DNA from 3 places in the Actinomadura sp. NAK00032 genome. Region 1 is predicted to be linked to each of the others. Evidence: riboswitches for the same ligand, from Rfam matches in the RefSeq annotation. Region 1 holds a riboswitch; each other region holds the start of a gene.
The links. A riboswitch is a leader RNA that binds a small molecule or an ion and turns the genes downstream of it on or off. The one in region 1 is predicted to bind cyclic di-AMP.
Positions count from the first base shown of each region.

Region 2: linked by a shared signal. The riboswitch ahead of HUT06_RS17805 (CHAP domain-containing protein) and the one ahead of HUT06_RS40260 (NlpC/P60 family protein) in region 1 are both predicted to bind cyclic di-AMP.
Region 3: linked by a shared signal. The riboswitch ahead of HUT06_RS09060 (NlpC/P60 family protein) and the one ahead of HUT06_RS40260 (NlpC/P60 family protein) in region 1 are both predicted to bind cyclic di-AMP.

Region 1 covers NZ_CP054932.1:8,744,206-8,749,344, forward strand. Annotated here, with positions in the region: gene HUT06_RS40245 (RDD family protein) at 1-42, opposite strand, end outside; gene HUT06_RS40250 (RDD family protein) at 50-859, opposite strand; gene HUT06_RS40255 (amino-acid N-acetyltransferase) at 856-1,392, opposite strand; cyclic di-AMP (ydaO/yuaA leader) riboswitch at 1,657-1,863, shown strand; gene HUT06_RS40260 (NlpC/P60 family protein) at 1,867-2,847, shown strand; gene HUT06_RS40265 (LuxR C-terminal-related transcriptional regulator) at 3,197-3,427, opposite strand; gene HUT06_RS40270 (LacI family DNA-binding transcriptional regulator) at 3,917-4,939, shown strand.
Region 2 covers NZ_CP054932.1:3,809,565-3,814,703, reverse strand. Annotated here, with positions in the region: gene HUT06_RS17810 (CDP-glycerol glycerophosphotransferase family protein) at 1-2,142, opposite strand, end outside; gene HUT06_RS17805 (CHAP domain-containing protein) at 2,386-3,138, opposite strand; cyclic di-AMP (ydaO/yuaA leader) riboswitch at 3,149-3,306, opposite strand; gene HUT06_RS17800 (PP2C family protein-serine/threonine phosphatase) at 3,761-5,139, opposite strand, start outside.
Region 3 covers NZ_CP054932.1:1,939,670-1,944,808, forward strand. Annotated here, with positions in the region: gene HUT06_RS09045 (MarR family winged helix-turn-helix transcriptional regulator) at 1-243, opposite strand, end outside; gene HUT06_RS09050 (Mut7-C ubiquitin/RNAse domain-containing protein) at 270-1,019, shown strand; gene HUT06_RS09055 ((deoxy)nucleoside triphosphate pyrophosphohydrolase) at 1,040-1,411, shown strand; gene HUT06_RS09060 (NlpC/P60 family protein) at 1,844-2,869, opposite strand; cyclic di-AMP (ydaO/yuaA leader) riboswitch at 2,877-3,020, opposite strand; gene typA (translational GTPase TypA) at 3,213-5,066, shown strand.

The DNA.
Region 1 (5,139 bases):
CGCGAGCAGGCGCTGCCCCGGGTCGGCGAGGGAAACCGCCATCGCGGCCTTACTCCGCGTACTCGGTGTACTGGTCGCCGTACTCCTCGTACGTGCCCCGCTCATCGATGACCAGCGTGCCGGCGAAGCGGTCGTGCAGAGCCTGGTGCAGGGGCTGGTCCCAGATCGCCCACAGGTAGGCCATCAGACCGCCCACCCAGACCAGCGCCATCCCGTACGCGGCGTACTCCCACACCATCACCGCGAGGACGAGGAAGAAGAAGACACCTACCTGGTAGCCGACATGGACGATCCCAGCGCGCCAGACCGCCTGCGTCGTGCTCATCGGCTCGCCCGCCGGGCGGGCCTGCACGATGCCCAGGCCCATGACCCGCTTGCCCAGCGTCCGCCCCCACATGGACAGCTGGACGGCCTCGTAGAGGAACGGCAGCACCGACATGACGAAGAACAGGGTGAAGATGATGGGCCAGTTCCAGATGCCGCCCTCCTCCTTGTCGTTGCCGCCTTCACCGCCCAGGCCGAACGCGGCGACCGTCACGGGCAGGATCAGCGCGAACCCGAAGACGGCGACGAGCGCGTTGTCGATGACCCGCGCACCGGCCCGGCGGTGAATGGGGGCCAGTGCCATCTCGCTGCCCTGGGAACCGCCATAGGCGTCGTGGGAGTCGCCGTACTGGTCGTAGGACGGCTCGTAGGAGCGCCCCCAGTCCTGCTGGGGCTGCTGCCACTGCTGCTGCGGTTGCTGCTGGTGCTGTGGCTGCTGCTGCCACTGGGAACCTTGGTACGGGGGCGGGGGACCGTAGGAACCCTGGCCCTGCGGCGGTTGGTAACGCCGTCCGCGGCGGGGGGAATCGCTCATTTGGGGCAGTCCTCCAGGCGAAGCAACATCCGGGTGTTGCCCAACGTATTCGGCTTGACCCGGTCGAGGTCCAAGAACTCTGCCACGCCTTCGTCGTAAGAGCGGAGAAGCTCCTCGTACACCTCTGGCGACACCGGTGTCCCAAGGATCTGCTCGAAGCCGTGGCGCGCGAAGAAGTCCACCTCGAAGGTAAGGCAGAACACCCTTCGCACGCCGAGCTCACGCGCCGTCTCCAGCAGCCGGGCGACGATGCGGTGACCGATGCCGCGTCCGCCGTACCCCTTGGCCACCGCCACCGAGCGGACCTCGGCGAGGTCCTCCCACATGACGTGCAGGGCTCCGCAGGCCACGACGGGCCCAGGCGTCCCGTCCTGGACGTCCTCGGCGACCCAGAACTCCTGAACGTCCTCGTACAGCTTGACCGTCGACTTCTTGAGCAGGCGTCGCCCCGACCCGGCGTACAGATCGACCAGCCTGCGGATCTCTTGAACGTCGGCGGTACGGGCACGCCGGATCACAACCTCCACAAACAGGCGAGATTATCGAACACCGGACCTAGCCGAACGTCGGCGTCCACATACGCGCGGTGAGCACCCCTGAAGGATGACTAGATAAAAGCAACTAGATACGCCGCTCACCTCCACGAAAAGTGACCTGGAACACAGTGGCGAGAGGCGGCGGAGACCAGGCGGCGCCAGCGCGCCCCGCCCGCCTGACCTGCGACTTTGCAAGTTCTTGTTGGCATCCAATCCGCATTCCGTTAGTGTCCATCGCTGACATCGGCCACCCGCAGAACGGAGGCCGAACCGCCGAGTCCACGGGCCGCAGACCAGCGCCCCGGGGAGCCGGGGACCCACTTTCGGAGCGTTTCCGGGGATTTCCCCGAGGCGGCGGCCGTCAGGGGTGAATCCGCAGCACCGCGGCCTGGCCCGCGCACGCTCGCGGACGGGCTGCTCCGGCCCCAACCCGTCAGCTAACCCGGTAGGCGGTTGAGGAGAGGAGAACTCGTGCAGCACTCGCGGTCTGCTTCCCTTCGCCGCTTCCGCGGCCGCGCGGTCACCGTGGCCGGCGCGCTCATCGCACTGACGGCGGCGTCCAGCACCGTGGCCGTCGCACACGCCGATCCCGAGCCGTCCACCAAAGAGCTCCGCTCCCAGGCCTTCAAGCTCGCCGACCAGCTGGAGCAGCTCACCGAGCAGTACAACGGCCTGAAGGTGAAGCTCGCGCAGTCCAAGCGCGCCGCCGAGGTCGCCACCGAGAACGCCGAGCGGCAGGAGAAGTCGCTCCAGGCGATCCGGCAGAAGGTCGGCACCCTCGCCGCGACCAGCTACATGCAGGGCGGCTCCGACCCGACGGTCTCGTTCGTCGCCTCCCAGGACCCGCAGGCCGTCCTCGACCAGGCCGCCACCCTCAACTACTTCGCCAAGCGCGACAGCACCAAGGTGCTCGGGCTCATGCAGGCGATGCAGGCCGCCCAGCGCGCCCGCAAGTCCGCCGAATCGCGCGCCAAGCAGGTCAAGCAACTGCGGACCCAGCTCGACGCGCAGCGCAAGAAGGTCACCGACGCCTACGAGAAGGTCCGCGGCACGATCGTCAAGCGCGACCCGTCCCAGCTCGCGAAGCTCCCCGTCATCGGCACCGGCAAGGCCGCGCAGGCCCTGCGGTACGCGATGGGCAAGCTCGGCCGCCCGTACGTCTGGGGCGCCTCCGGGCCGAGCACCTTCGACTGCTCCGGCCTGACGATGTGGGCGTACAAGCAGGTGGGCATCAACCTGCCGCACTACACCGGCAGCCAGTGGAACGCCGGCACCCACGTGTCGCGCAACCAGCTCCAGCCGGGCGACCTCGTGTTCTTCTACTCCGACCTGCACCACATGGGGATGTACATCGGCGGCGGCAAGATGATCCACGCGCCGCACACCGGCGACGTCGTGAGGATCGCCTCCATGGGCGGACGGCCCTTCGCGGGCGGCGTCCGAGTCGCCTGACCCCGCTGACTGAGCCCGCCGACTGCCCCTGCCAACTGACCCTGCCAATTGACCCGGCCGACACTCCCGGCCCGATCGGACAGCACGCGAGAGCGTCAGCGTGCGCATGCCCGCGTGAGTGCGCGCATGCCTGCGTGTGCGCGGGTGCCTGCCGCGCGGAGGTGCGCATGGGTGGGGGATCCATGGGCGGAGCGGGGTTGAACGCCGTCCGCGGCGACGCCACCTGCAGGGACCTACCTGCCAGGGCGCCGGCGCCGCCGCTGCGGGGTCGGACGGAATTCGTTCGTTCGCCGCCTGGATCTCTGTGACGCTCGCCCGTCCCCTGGCGAGCGTCGGGGGGTGAAGCCGGCTAGATGAGCTGCCTCCGGGCCGCCCACACCACGGCCTCGATAGGGGTGTTGACCTCCAGCCGGTCGCAGATCGTCCGCAACCGGCGCCGCAAGGTCCGTGCGCTCAGCTCCAGCTTGCGTGCCGCCACATCGGCGGTGACACCGCTCGCGATCTGGGCGAGCAACCGGATCTCCTCCTCGCTCAGCCCGAAATCGTCGGTGCCACGACGTGCGAGTGTGGCTGTTTCCACTCCGTCCTCCCTCGTCCGTGGTGATGACCGCGGGGATGCAGCCGTCCGCTGCACAGGCACGGGTTGGGCCTCGATCTGTACGCGCGTTGGGTTGCCGGGTCCGGAGCCTCCGGACTTAGATCATCGGGTTCCTTTGCTGTCTCACGAGCTTGGCCGGAGGTGGCCGCCTGGCCGATTGCGGGGTCTTACGGGGGAACTCCGGGTGACGATTCACTCGTTGGTCGTCCGAGGGAGACGGGATGAGATCGCCAGCCATCCGCATCCGGCCCTCCTCGTCGGACTCGCCGCATCTTGCCGCTGAGCAAGATCGTGAATCGTTTCAAGCTACGCTTCGGCTCGGAACGCTAGGCGGCCGGATCCGGCCCGTCAAGCGCTGTCCAAATGCGGTATGCGTCCGGTCGGTGACAGTACGTAGTCGCATGATCGGCGACGTGCCGCGCAAAACTCCACTACCTGGGGAAACACTCCTGGGGCGGGACGAGGAGCGAGTTGCCACAGACCAGTATTCGTGAGGTCGCGAGGCGGGCTGGAGTCTCAGTTGGGACCGTTTCGAATGTCCTAAACCGGCCAGACCTCGTGGCCGAAGCTACCCGTGACCGCGTCCGCGCGGCGATCGAGGAGCTCGGATTCGTGCGGAACGAGTCCGCGCGCCGGCTCCGGCGGCGCCCCGAGCGCACCGCCGGCGAGTTCGGCGACCAGCCGCGCCGCGCCTTCGGCATCGTCGTCGAGGACCTCACCAACCCCTACGCCTCCGATGTCGCGCGCGGCGCCGAGGCCGCCCTCAACGAGGCGGGCCACGACGCCCTCTGGCTGTCCAGCGACCACTCGTCCGCCAAGGAGCGCCGCTCGCTGCAACTCCTGGAGGAGCAGCAGGCCGCCGGGGTCCTGATCATCCCGGTCGGGCGGCCCCCCGGCGACATCTCCCGGCTGCGCGCCGCCGGCATGAGCGTGGTGGTGATCGACCGCGACTCGGCCGACGCGTGCTCGGCGCGCGTCGACCACTTCGCGGGCGGCGAGATCGCCGCCGCGCGGCTGCTCGGCATCGGCCGCGAGCGCATCGTGTTCGTGACCGGCGTCCCGGAACCGCAGCCCTGCGTGGACCGCCGCGACGGCGCCGCCCGGACGCTCGTCGAGGCGGGTCTCGGCGAACCCGCCACGCTCGTCCAGGACGCCCTGAGCCCCACCGAGGGTCAGGCCGCCGCGCACGAGGTCCTGGCCATGTCCCCGCGGCCGGACGGCGTGTTCTGCGCCAACGACCTGCTGGCCATCGGCCTGATCAACGAGCTGACCCGGCTCGGCGTCCGCGTCCCGGACGACATCGCCGTCATCGGCTACGACGACATCGAGCTGGCCGCGAGCGCCGCCGTCCCGCTGACCACGATCCGGCAGCCGCGCCGCGAGCTCGGCTGGGAGGCCGCCGAACTGGCGCTGGCGGAGATCGGCGAAGGCAAGTCGCACCAGCACCGCCAGGTCGTCCAGCGTCCCGAACTGGTGATCCGCGAAAGCGCTTAACCGCTCCCGCACGACACGGACACGGGCCCGGGCAATGAGGCCCTGGGAGACCCGCCCCCCGCCCCCGCCCCCAAGAATCGACATCGAGGCGATTCGTCCGCCGACGAACTCGGCAAGCGCGACGGACTCGACAGAGCGACGGACTCGCCGGCCCGATGGAACCGCCACTCAGCATGGGGCAGAGCACGCGAAAGCGATCA
Region 2 (5,139 bases), 4.9 Mb from region 1:
GTCGTAGCGCTCCACCATGCGCCGCAGCCGGGCCCTCTCGGCGGCGGAGGCCCGCTTCAGGCGCGGCTGGTCGAGACCCATCGGCTTGACGGCCGAGCCGTGCCAGGTCTGGATATAGGTGGTCTCACGGCGTTTGCGCAGGCCCTCGGGGAAGCCCTGGTTGTCCACCCAGAACTGGGCGCGTGCCAGCGCCAGAAAGTACCTCCACGAGCCCCGGCGGACGAGCACGGCGTCCTTGGGGAACCCCTTCGGGGAGGACGCGTACGCCCACACCGCCGTGATCGGCCGCCCCGTCCTGCGCAGCTCCCGGTAGAGGTATTTGGGGTTGTCGGAGTAGTGGCGTCCTAGATGGCTCTCGAAGACCACCTGGCCGGTCCGGACGGGCAGCCGGCTGAGCACCCGGTTGAACACGGCGACCTTGGTCCGGCGCGCGGTGAGCCGCCGGGCCGCCGCCCGCCGCGCCGCCCGGACGCGGCGCCAGGCGAGCCGCCCCGCCGCCGAGCGGGCGCCGCGCAGCGCGGCGGCCCTCGCGAGCCGCGCCCACGGGTTCGCCGTCTCCAGCGTGAACGCCAGGTCCCCGCGGCCGGTGAGGCGCGACCGGAGGCTGTCTCCGGCAAGCCGCGTCAGCCGGGGCCGGACGGGCAGCGCGACGCCCTCCAGCGGCGGCGATCCGGGGCCCTCGCCGAGGCGGCAGACCATGTCCTCGCCGTCCGCCCGGACGCGGAGCCACGCGTCCCAGACGGGGTCGGCGAACCCGATCGGCCTGATCCCGGCGGCCGGGTCGAACTCCGCCCGCCAGGCCAGGCGGTCGCCCTCGTGCCGGACGGCGGCGCGGATCCGCGCCCGGCGGGACCCGCGGCGCCGGTCGCGCAACTCCAGCGTCCCGGCGAGCTCGGCGGCCGGCGGGATCCGGCGCAGCGGGTTCGGCACGTGCCCGGCGATCAGGGCGCGGCCGCCGCGCACCTCCAGCCGCGTCACGGTCCCGGCCGGGCACAGCTCCCGCAGCGGCCGGACGTGGAAGCCGAGGCCGGTGACGTCCAGGATCCGGCGGCCGAGCCGCCCGCGCGGCCCGCCCTCGCCCCAGAAGACCCGCCCGTCCCGCTCCACCAGCCGGGCGCGGAGCACGGGCCGCCGCGGTGGCCGGTACTCGGCGGCGGCCAGCGCCCCCGCGTGGTCGCCCTCGCGGACCAGGTACGCGGCGATCGCGGACAGCGGGTTGGCCAGCTCGAACACGCGCGGGTCGAGCTCGGCCAGGTAGCCGGCCGCCAGCTCCAGGAACCGGTCCCGGTGGGCGGGGTCGCGCCCGCGCAGTTCCCGCAGGTAGAGCAGCAGGTCGTGGTTGACGAACTTCACGTCCTTGGCGCGCCCGAGATCGTGCGCGCCGCGCAGCGCGAACAGCATGTCGATGCGCCGGTGGATCTCCAGCCGGTCGGCGAAGTTGGCCGGGTCCGCCCGCCGGTTGGAGATCGACGGCGCGCCCGTCCGCCGCCGGACGAGCCAGCGGTAGACGCGGTGCGGGATCACCGCGGTCCGCTCCGCCGCCAGGTAGGCCTCGGCGGTGAACAGCAGGTCCTCGTAGTGCAGCCGCTCGACGAACCGCAGGCCGTGCTCCTCCAGGAAGCCGCGCCGGTACGCCTTGTTGGTGGAGAGGGTGTCGTAGAGGAGGTCGGGGTTCTCGCGCAGCGAGCCGTACACGGCGCTGCGTTCGTACAGCCACGGGTACCAGGGGCGGACGCGCCCCTTCGCGCCTTCAGGCAGGTCCAGGAAGACCCGCTCGCACAGCCCGGAGACCAGGTCGGCGCCGGTGTCCTCGGCGATGGCGAGCAGGTTGAGGCAGGCGTGCCGGTCCAGCAGGTCGTCGCTGTCGAGGAACATCACGTACCGGCCGGACGAGGCGTCCACGCCGGCGTTGCGGGGCCGGCCGCAGCCGCCGGAGTTGACCGGCAGGTGCACCGCCCGGACCCGGCCCGGCCGCGCCGCGGCGAGCCGCTCGGCGACCTCCCCGGTGCCGTCGGTGCTGGCGTCGTCGACGATCACGGTCTCGACGCCGCCCAGGGACTGCTCCAGCGTCGAGGCGACCGCATGGGGGAGCCGCCGGGCGTCGTTGTAGGCGATCACCACCACGCTGACATCCGGGCGCACCCGCTCGGCCTCCCCTCACCGGTTCCCGCTCGCACCGGCCCGGCCGCCGGGAGCCGGAGGCCGGTCGGACGTTGCCAGGGATTCCTATCCAGGAACGCCCCAGTGAGGCCCAGGGGGCGTCAAAGGCTGTCATTGCTTCCCATTACCCGCCTACAACGGAGACTTAGGACACACCCTCAAGGAACGCCCGAAGGCGCCCGGCCGGAGCCGGGCGCCTTCGATCCGTACGCTCTGGGAGGCGCGTCAGGACGCGTAGTCGGGGTAGCCGTAGCCGACGACCTCGGACTTGTCGCGGACCTTCTTCTGCACCTCGTTGTCGCTGTTGCCCTCGACCGTGCTGATCTTGCCGTTGCCGTTGTCCTTCACGACGAGGCCGACATGGTCGATGTCGCCGATGCTGCCGTTCGAGCCGTCCTTCCAGTCGAAGAACACCACGGCGCCCGGCTTGGGCTTGTCGCCCCAGCGGTCGGTCTTCTTGAACCAGGTGGCGTGCTGGACGGTGTAGGCGTCCCAGCCCATGTTCTTCACGCCGGTGTGGGCCCCGACCCAGGACACGAACATGTCGCACCACTGGGCGCCGTTGTAGGCCTTGACCGAGAAGCCGCCGTCGCGCTGGGCGGTGGCCTTGGCGTGCGGGGTCGAGGTGTACCACTCGTGGAACTTGGTCTGGCCGCCCTTGCCCTCGCTGATGCCGACCTGCTTCTTGGCGAGGTCGATCACCTCGGAGGCCTTGACCGGGCGCGGCGCGACGCCCCAGCCGGCCTCGCGGGCCTCGGCCTGGGTCATGCCCGCGGACTGCTTCGACGCGGTGCCCTGCTCGGCCACCGCGGCCGCCTTCGCCTGGGCCGGGGTCTCGGCCGCGGCGCTGCCGCCGGCGAGGGGGTTGAGGACGGCGAGCCCGACGGCTCCGGTGAGCACGGCGCCCACGGCGACACCGACGGCCTTGTCCTCGGGGGAGAAGCGGTTGAGCGAAAGTCGATCGAAACGACCGGTCATGCAGGGAATCTCCTATCTTCCATGACGCCTACCGGGTTAGCTGACGGATTCGGGCATGGAAGCAGCCCTACGGCGCGGCTCTGGGTCGCGCCGATTCACCCCTGGAACATTGGGTCCCCGGCTCCGTCCGGTCGCTGTCGACCGGGACGGACTCGGCCTCGCACCGCACTCTGCGGCGCAGACTTATCGGATGTATCTCAGTGACTGATCTCTGAGGGGCGCGCATCGTCTGGCGCGCATCGCGTGCGGATTCCGCTCCGCGATCCTCGGCCGTCCAGAGAACGGACGACCGGCGGCAACGCATGGGGTGCGCTGCGGGATTCCGGATAGAAGGTACCAACCTTCTGCGGAAAAGCAAACCAGGCACAAAACTCTGTCTTGCCTGCTCAAAGCCCTTCCAAGGATCCTTCAACACCGTCAGGGCGCGGCATCTTCCCGATCTTTCCCGAACTGGCCCTCAGCCCTTTGCCCATGGGCCTTACCGGCGATGACCAAAAGGTAAAGAAACCCGGGGAGCCCCGGCGGCCGCCTGCCCCGGGGCCGCCCTTCACAGGGCCCCTGGGGCGTCCTCCTGCGGTCTAGCTCACAGGCCCCGCCCACCCCGGGATCCGGGTGCGCTTCGTCACTCGACCCGCAGCGCGAACAGCGTGGTGTCGTCCGCCGCCCGGTCGTGCTCCATCCGCGCCAGGACCTCGTCCAGCACCCGGTCGGGGCGGGTCGAGCCGTCCCGCAGGATGCCGGTGAGGCGCTCGATGCGCTCGTCCAGGTCGGCGTCCCTGCGCTCCACCAGGCCGTCGGTGTAGAGGAACAGCATGTCCCCGGGGTCGAGCTCGGTGGTGATCGTCGTGTACTGCCAGCCGGGCATCGCGCCGAGCATCGGGTCGCGGACGACCTCCAGCGGCGCCGCCCACCCGTCCCGGACCAGGATCGGCGGCGGATGGCCCGCGCACGTCCACTCCAGCACCCGGCGGGCCGGGTCGAAATGCCCGACGATCGCGGTGCCCGTCGCCGGCGGGTCCATGTTGCCGACCAGCTCGTTCAGCCAGCCCACCAGCCGCCCCGCCGGCTCGCCCGTGCACGCGAGGCCCAGCAGCCCGTTCCGCGTGCGCGCCATCGCGGCCGCCGCCGGCAGCCCGTGCCCGGCCGCGTCGCCGATCGCGAACACGGCCCGCCCGTCCGGCAGCACCCGCGTCGCGAACCAGTCCCCGCCGATGCGGGCGGTGCTCTCCGCCGCCAGGCTGCGCAGCGCCACCGACAGGCCCGGCAGCTCCTCGATCTCGTCCTCGTCCGGCAGGATCGCGCGGCGCAGCGTCACCGCGACCCGCCGCTCCTGCGCCGTCCGCGCCTGCTGCTTGAGCATCTGCCGCCGCGTCTCGGCCAGCGCCCGCTCCACCCCGCGCCGCCGGGTGATGTCCTGCGAGACGATGTTGATCGAGACCGGCAGCCCGGAGTCGCCCAGCACCGGCTCGGCGAACAGCCACAGGTGCCGCGGCGTCCCGTCCGGCGCGATCACCCGGTGCTCGGCCTCCACCGGCTCCTTGCGGGAGAACATCGTCTGGACGGCCTCCTCCATCAGCGGGAGGTCGTCGTCCGCCACGACCTTCGGCAGGTCGTGCGGCATCGGCGGCACCTCCTCGGGGTCGAGGCCGTAGTTGGCCAGCATCTGCGGCGTCCAGTCCGCCTCGCCGGTCGCGAGGTCCCACTCCCCGAAGCCGATCAGCGCCAGCCGCTCCACCCGCTCCATCCGCCGCGCGACGCGGTCCTCGGCGAAGTGGTACCGCCACGTGACGCACACCCCGGTCGACACCCGCACGCACCGCACGCTCATCCGGGACGAGCGGGACAGCCCCCGCTGCGCCGTGGTGTAGGAGAACGAGTCGCGCTCCAGCCGCGTCCCCGTCTCCCACACCTCCACGTACTCCTCGAACAGCCCGCTGAGGACCGCCCCCGGATCCGTGCGCAGCAGCCGGAGCCCGGTCAGCTCCTCCCTGCCGCGCCCGA
Region 3 (5,139 bases), 6.8 Mb from region 1:
CTGACCCCCGGCAAGCGGGCCGACATCCTGCTCCTGCACACCGACACGCTCGGCGTCGCGGCGGCCCGCGACCCCATCGCCGCGGTCGTCCTGTCGGCGGACATCCGCAACGTCGACACCGTCCTCGTCGGCGGCCGCGTGCTCAAGCGCGGCGGGGTGCTCCAGGGGCAGGACGTCCCGTCCCTGCCGGCGGCCCTGGCGGAGTCCGCCGCGCGCCTCGGCCGATAATCCGAGGAAGATCACCGGGCTCGCGTGGCATGCTGATCGGCGTGGAGCCCGAGACAACGATCCGCGTCGCCGACGAACTACTCCTGTTCCTGCCCGCCGCCCGCCGGCGGACCGCGACCCGGGTGCCCTGCGACGGGACGTCCACGCTGGGGCACCTCATCGAGTCGCTCGGCGTGCCGCTGCCCGAGGCCGGGCCGATCACCGTCAACGGCGAACCGGCCGAGCCGTCCGCCCGTCCGGAGCCCGGCGACGAGGTGCGGGTGGCGGCGGTACCGCGCCCCCAGCCCGTCCCGCTCGAACCGGGCCAGGACGCCCCGCGCTTCCTGCTGGACGTGCACCTCGGCACGCTCGCGCGCCGGATGCGCCTCCTCGGCCTCGACACCGCTTACCACAACGACATGGACGACCCGGCGCTGGTCGTCCAGGCCAACGCCGAACGCCGCGTCCTGCTCACCCAGGACCGGGGCCTGCTGCGCCGCCGCGCGCTGTGGTTCGGCGCCTACGTCCGCGGCGCCCGGCCGGACGACCAGCTCCGCGACCTCCTCGACCGCTTCGCGCCCGTCCTGCACCCCTGGACGCGCTGCACCGCCTGCAACGGCGAGCTGGTCCCGGTCGACAAGACCGAGGTCGAGGAGGGCCTGGAGGCGGGGACGCGCCGCAGCTACGACGTCTACGGCCGCTGCGCGGACTGCGAGCAGGTCTACTGGCGCGGCGCGCACGGCGACCACCTCGAGGAGATCGTCCGGGAATCGAGGCGGCTGGTCGAGGCCGCCGCGACGGAGAGGAGCTGATCGCGATCGACCTCGTGGTGGTGGGCGCGGCGATCATCGCGGACGGCCGGCTGCTGACCGCGCAGCGGGCCGAGCCGCCGCACATGGCGGGCGGCTGGGAGCTGCCGGGCGGCAAGGTCGACCCGGGGGAGTCCGACGAGGACGCCCTGGTCCGCGAGTGCGCGGAGGAACTGGCGATCAAGGTCCGGCTGGACCGCCGCATCGGCACCGACTGGCGCCTCAGTGACAAGGCCGTCCTGCGCGTCTGGACGGCCGAGATCATCGAAGGCACCCCCCGGCCCCTGGAACACCTGGCCCTGCGCTGGCTGTCCCCCCAAGAGCTCTACGACGTCGACTGGCTCCCAGGCGACCGCCCGGTAATAGACGCCATAGCCCACGCCCACCTCATCTAGGCCCCACTCCGCCGACCCCGCCCCAACCGATCTGGAGTGGCCAGGCGAAGCCGGCTTCAAAGCGAAGCGAGAAGCCGATCGTGCCGCGACCCGCAAGGCGAGCGAAGACGAACCGGGGAACCTGCCCCAACGACATCAGCCACTCCCGCACCACGCGCGGACCACAAGGCACACGTCCGTAACCCAAGGTTGCGGCGACCGCCACGTTGCGATCGCGTGCGAAGCCAGGTTCAAGCGAAGCGAGAACCTGATCGCGAAGCGAGCCGCAAGGCGAGCCGGAGCGATGCAGCGATCGCCGTTTTGCCCGTGGAAGGAAGGCGCGCCAGCGCCGACCGCCGAGGGCAAAACAATAAACCCGCCGGGGGCTTCCTACCGCGCCGCAGGAAGCCCCCGACGACTGAGGGGGCCGCGTCGCGCGGCCCGGGAGGGGGGTCAGGAGATGCGGTTGGCGCCGGCGTAGTCGGAGCGGTCCGACAGCTTGGAGATCTTCACCACATCGCCGGTCTGCGGGGCGTGCAGGTACTTGCCGCCGCTGAGGTAGATGCCCATGTGGTGGAGGTTGCCGCCGAAGTAGACCAGGTCGCCGGAGCGCAGCTGGGTCCGGGGGACCTTGGTGCCGAGCTGGTAGAGGTCGCCGGTGTAGTGCGGCAGGCCGGGCTTGCCCACCTGGGCGTAGGCCCAGACGACGAGGCCGGAGCAGTCGAAGCTGCTCGGTCCGGCGGCGGCCCACACGTAGGGGGAGCCGAGCTTGCCGTAGGCCTTGCGGGCCATCTTGGCGGGCAGGTCGGAGCCCTTGATGGTCGCGGTGAGGCCGGTGCGGGGGTCGCTGGCGCGCGTGGTGGACAGCTTGTCGAGGCGCTTCATCACCTCGGTGACCTTGGCCTTCGCCTCGGAGCGCGCCTTCTTGGCGTCCTCCCAGGCCTTCTTGACCTGGGCGGTCTTGGCCTTCGCGTCGCGCTCGGCGGCCTCGGCCCGGTCGATCTGCTTCTGCAGGGCCTGGACGGCGTGCGCCTGGTTCTGGACGAGGTAGGCGCTGTCTGACAGCCCGTCGGGGGAGCCGTTCGCGCCGAACAGCGCGTCGGGGGAGCCGGCGATGTAGTTGGCGGCGGCCATCCGGCCGAGGCGCTCGCGGGCGGGCGCGGCCTGGGCCCGCAGGGTCTGCGCGGTCTTGGCGGCGGCCTGCTCGGCCTTCTGCGCGGCCTTCAGGTCGACGCGGGTCTTGTTGTACTTCTCGGTGAGGATCTCGGCCTCTTCGTTCAGCGCGTTGAGGCTCTTGCGCAGGCCCTTCTCCGTCGTCGGAGTGGGGCTCGGGTTCGCCGCGGCGGCGAGGCCGAGCGGTGCGGCGTGCGCGGCGACGGGCGCGGCGACGGGCGCGGTGGCGCCGAGGCCGGCCAGGAGCAGGGCTGCCGCGGTGGCGGTGGGCGCGACGCGCCGCCGCCGGTGGGGGTCCGGTGCCAAGCCGGTGCTCTCCTCTCCACGCACGCCTACCGGGTTAGCTGACGGGTTCGGGCCAGGAGTCGCCCTACGGCGCGTGTCGCGCGCCGATTCACCCCGGGGGTGTTGGGTCCCCGGTTCTCCCGCCGGGCGGGAGATTCGGCGTTCCGGTCGCAGCCCCGGGGGGTGGGACTCCGGACGACCGGATCTCGGGAAGATTACAAAGGATCGGCAAAGTTGGCCAATCGGGCGGGCGCGCGGCCCGGGGCGGCCCGCTCGGGAATGCGGGAGGGGTCGCGGAGCGTAGAATGGAGTGCTGCCGTGTTTCTGCGGCGACTCTCCTGAAACCTCACGCAAGGTAACCCGCATGCCCATCTCCACGCGCGACGACCTCCGGAACGTCGCGATCGTCGCCCACGTCGACCACGGAAAGACGACGCTGGTCGACGCCATGCTCTGGCAGTCCGGGGCCTTCCGCGAGAACCAGGACGTCGACGACCGGGTCATGGACTCCAACGACCTGGAGCGCGAGAAGGGCATCACGATTCTCGCGAAGAACACCGCGGTCAAGCACAACGGGCTGACGATCAACATCATCGACACCCCGGGCCACGCCGACTTCGGCGGCGAGGTCGAGCGCGGGCTGTCCATGGTGGACGGCGTCGTCCTGCTGGTGGACGCCAGCGAGGGCCCCCTCCCGCAGACCCGGTTCGTGCTGCGCAAGGCGCTGGCCGCGCGGCTCCCGGTCATCCTGGTGGTGAACAAGACCGACCGTCCCGACGCCCGCATCGACGAGGTCGTGGACGAGACCTACGAACTGTTCATGGACCTCGACGCCGACGAGGACCAGATCGACTTCCCGATCGTGTACGCGTCGGGCCGGGCGGGGCGGGCCTCGCTCGACAAGCCCGCCGACGGCGCCATGCCCGACAGCGCCGACCTGGAGCCGCTGTTCAAGGTCATCACCGAGACGATCCCGGCGCCGTCCTACGACCCGGACGCCCCGCTGCAGGCGCACGTGACGAACCTGGACGCCTCCAGCTACCTCGGCCGGATCGCGCTGTGCCGGATGTACGCCGGGACGATCAAGAAGGGCCAGCCGGTCGCCTGGTGCCGGCACGACGGCAGCATCGAGCGGGTGAAGATCACCGAGCTGCTGATGACGGACGCGCTCACCCGCAAGCCCGCCGACGAGGCCGGGCCGGGCGACATCATCGCGATCGCCGGCATCCCGGAGATCATGATCGGCGACACCATCGCCGACCCGGACGACCCGCGCCCGCTGCCGCTGATCACCGTGGACGAGCCGGCGATCTCGATGACGATCGGCACCAACACCGGGCCGATGGCGGGCCGCGAGAAGGGCACCAAGGTCACCGCGCGGATGGTCAAGGACCGGATCGACCGCGAGCTGGTCGGCAACGTGTCGATCAAGGTGCTGCCGACCGAGCGGCCGGACGCGTGGGAGGTGCAGGGCCGCGGCGAGCTGGCCCTCGCGATCCTCGTCGAGAACATGCGCCGCGAGGGCTACGAGCTGACCGTCGGCAAGCCGCAGGTCGTCACCCGCGACATCGACGGCAAGCGGCACGAGCCGGTCGAGCGGCTCACCGTCGACATCCCCGAGGAGCACCTCGGCGCGGTCACGCAGCTGATGGCGGTCCGCAAGGGCCGCATGGAGCAGATGACCAACCACGGCACCGGCTGGGTCCGGATGGAGTTCCTCGTCCCGGCCCGCGGCCTGATCGGGTTCCGCACCGAGTTCATGACCGAGACGCGCGGCACCGGCATGGCGCACCACGTCTTCGAGGACTACGAGCCCTGGTTCGGCGAGCTGCGCACCCGCCCGTCGGGGTCGCTGGTCGCCGACCGCGCCGGCGCCGCCACCGCGTACGCGATCACGAACCTGCAGGAGCGCGGCACGTTCTTCGTCGGGCCGACCACCGAGGTGTACGAGGGCATGATCGTCGGGGAGAACTCCCGCGCCGACGACATGGACGTCAACATCACCAAGGAGAAGAAGCTCACGAACATGCGGTCGTCCACCGGCGACGAGCTGGAGCGGCTCACCCCGCCCCGGCTCCTGTCGCTGGAGGAGGCGCTGGAGTTCTGCCGCGAGGACGAGTGCGTCGAGGTGACGCCGGCGAACGTCCGCATCCGCAAGGTCGTGCTGGACGCCAAGGAGCGCGAGCGCACGCGCGCCCGCACCAAGCGCGCCGGCTGAGGCCGGCCCGCCCGTCGCACGAAAGAGGGCGGCCCCGCGGTTCTCGCGACCGCGGGGCCGCCCTTCTCGCGTG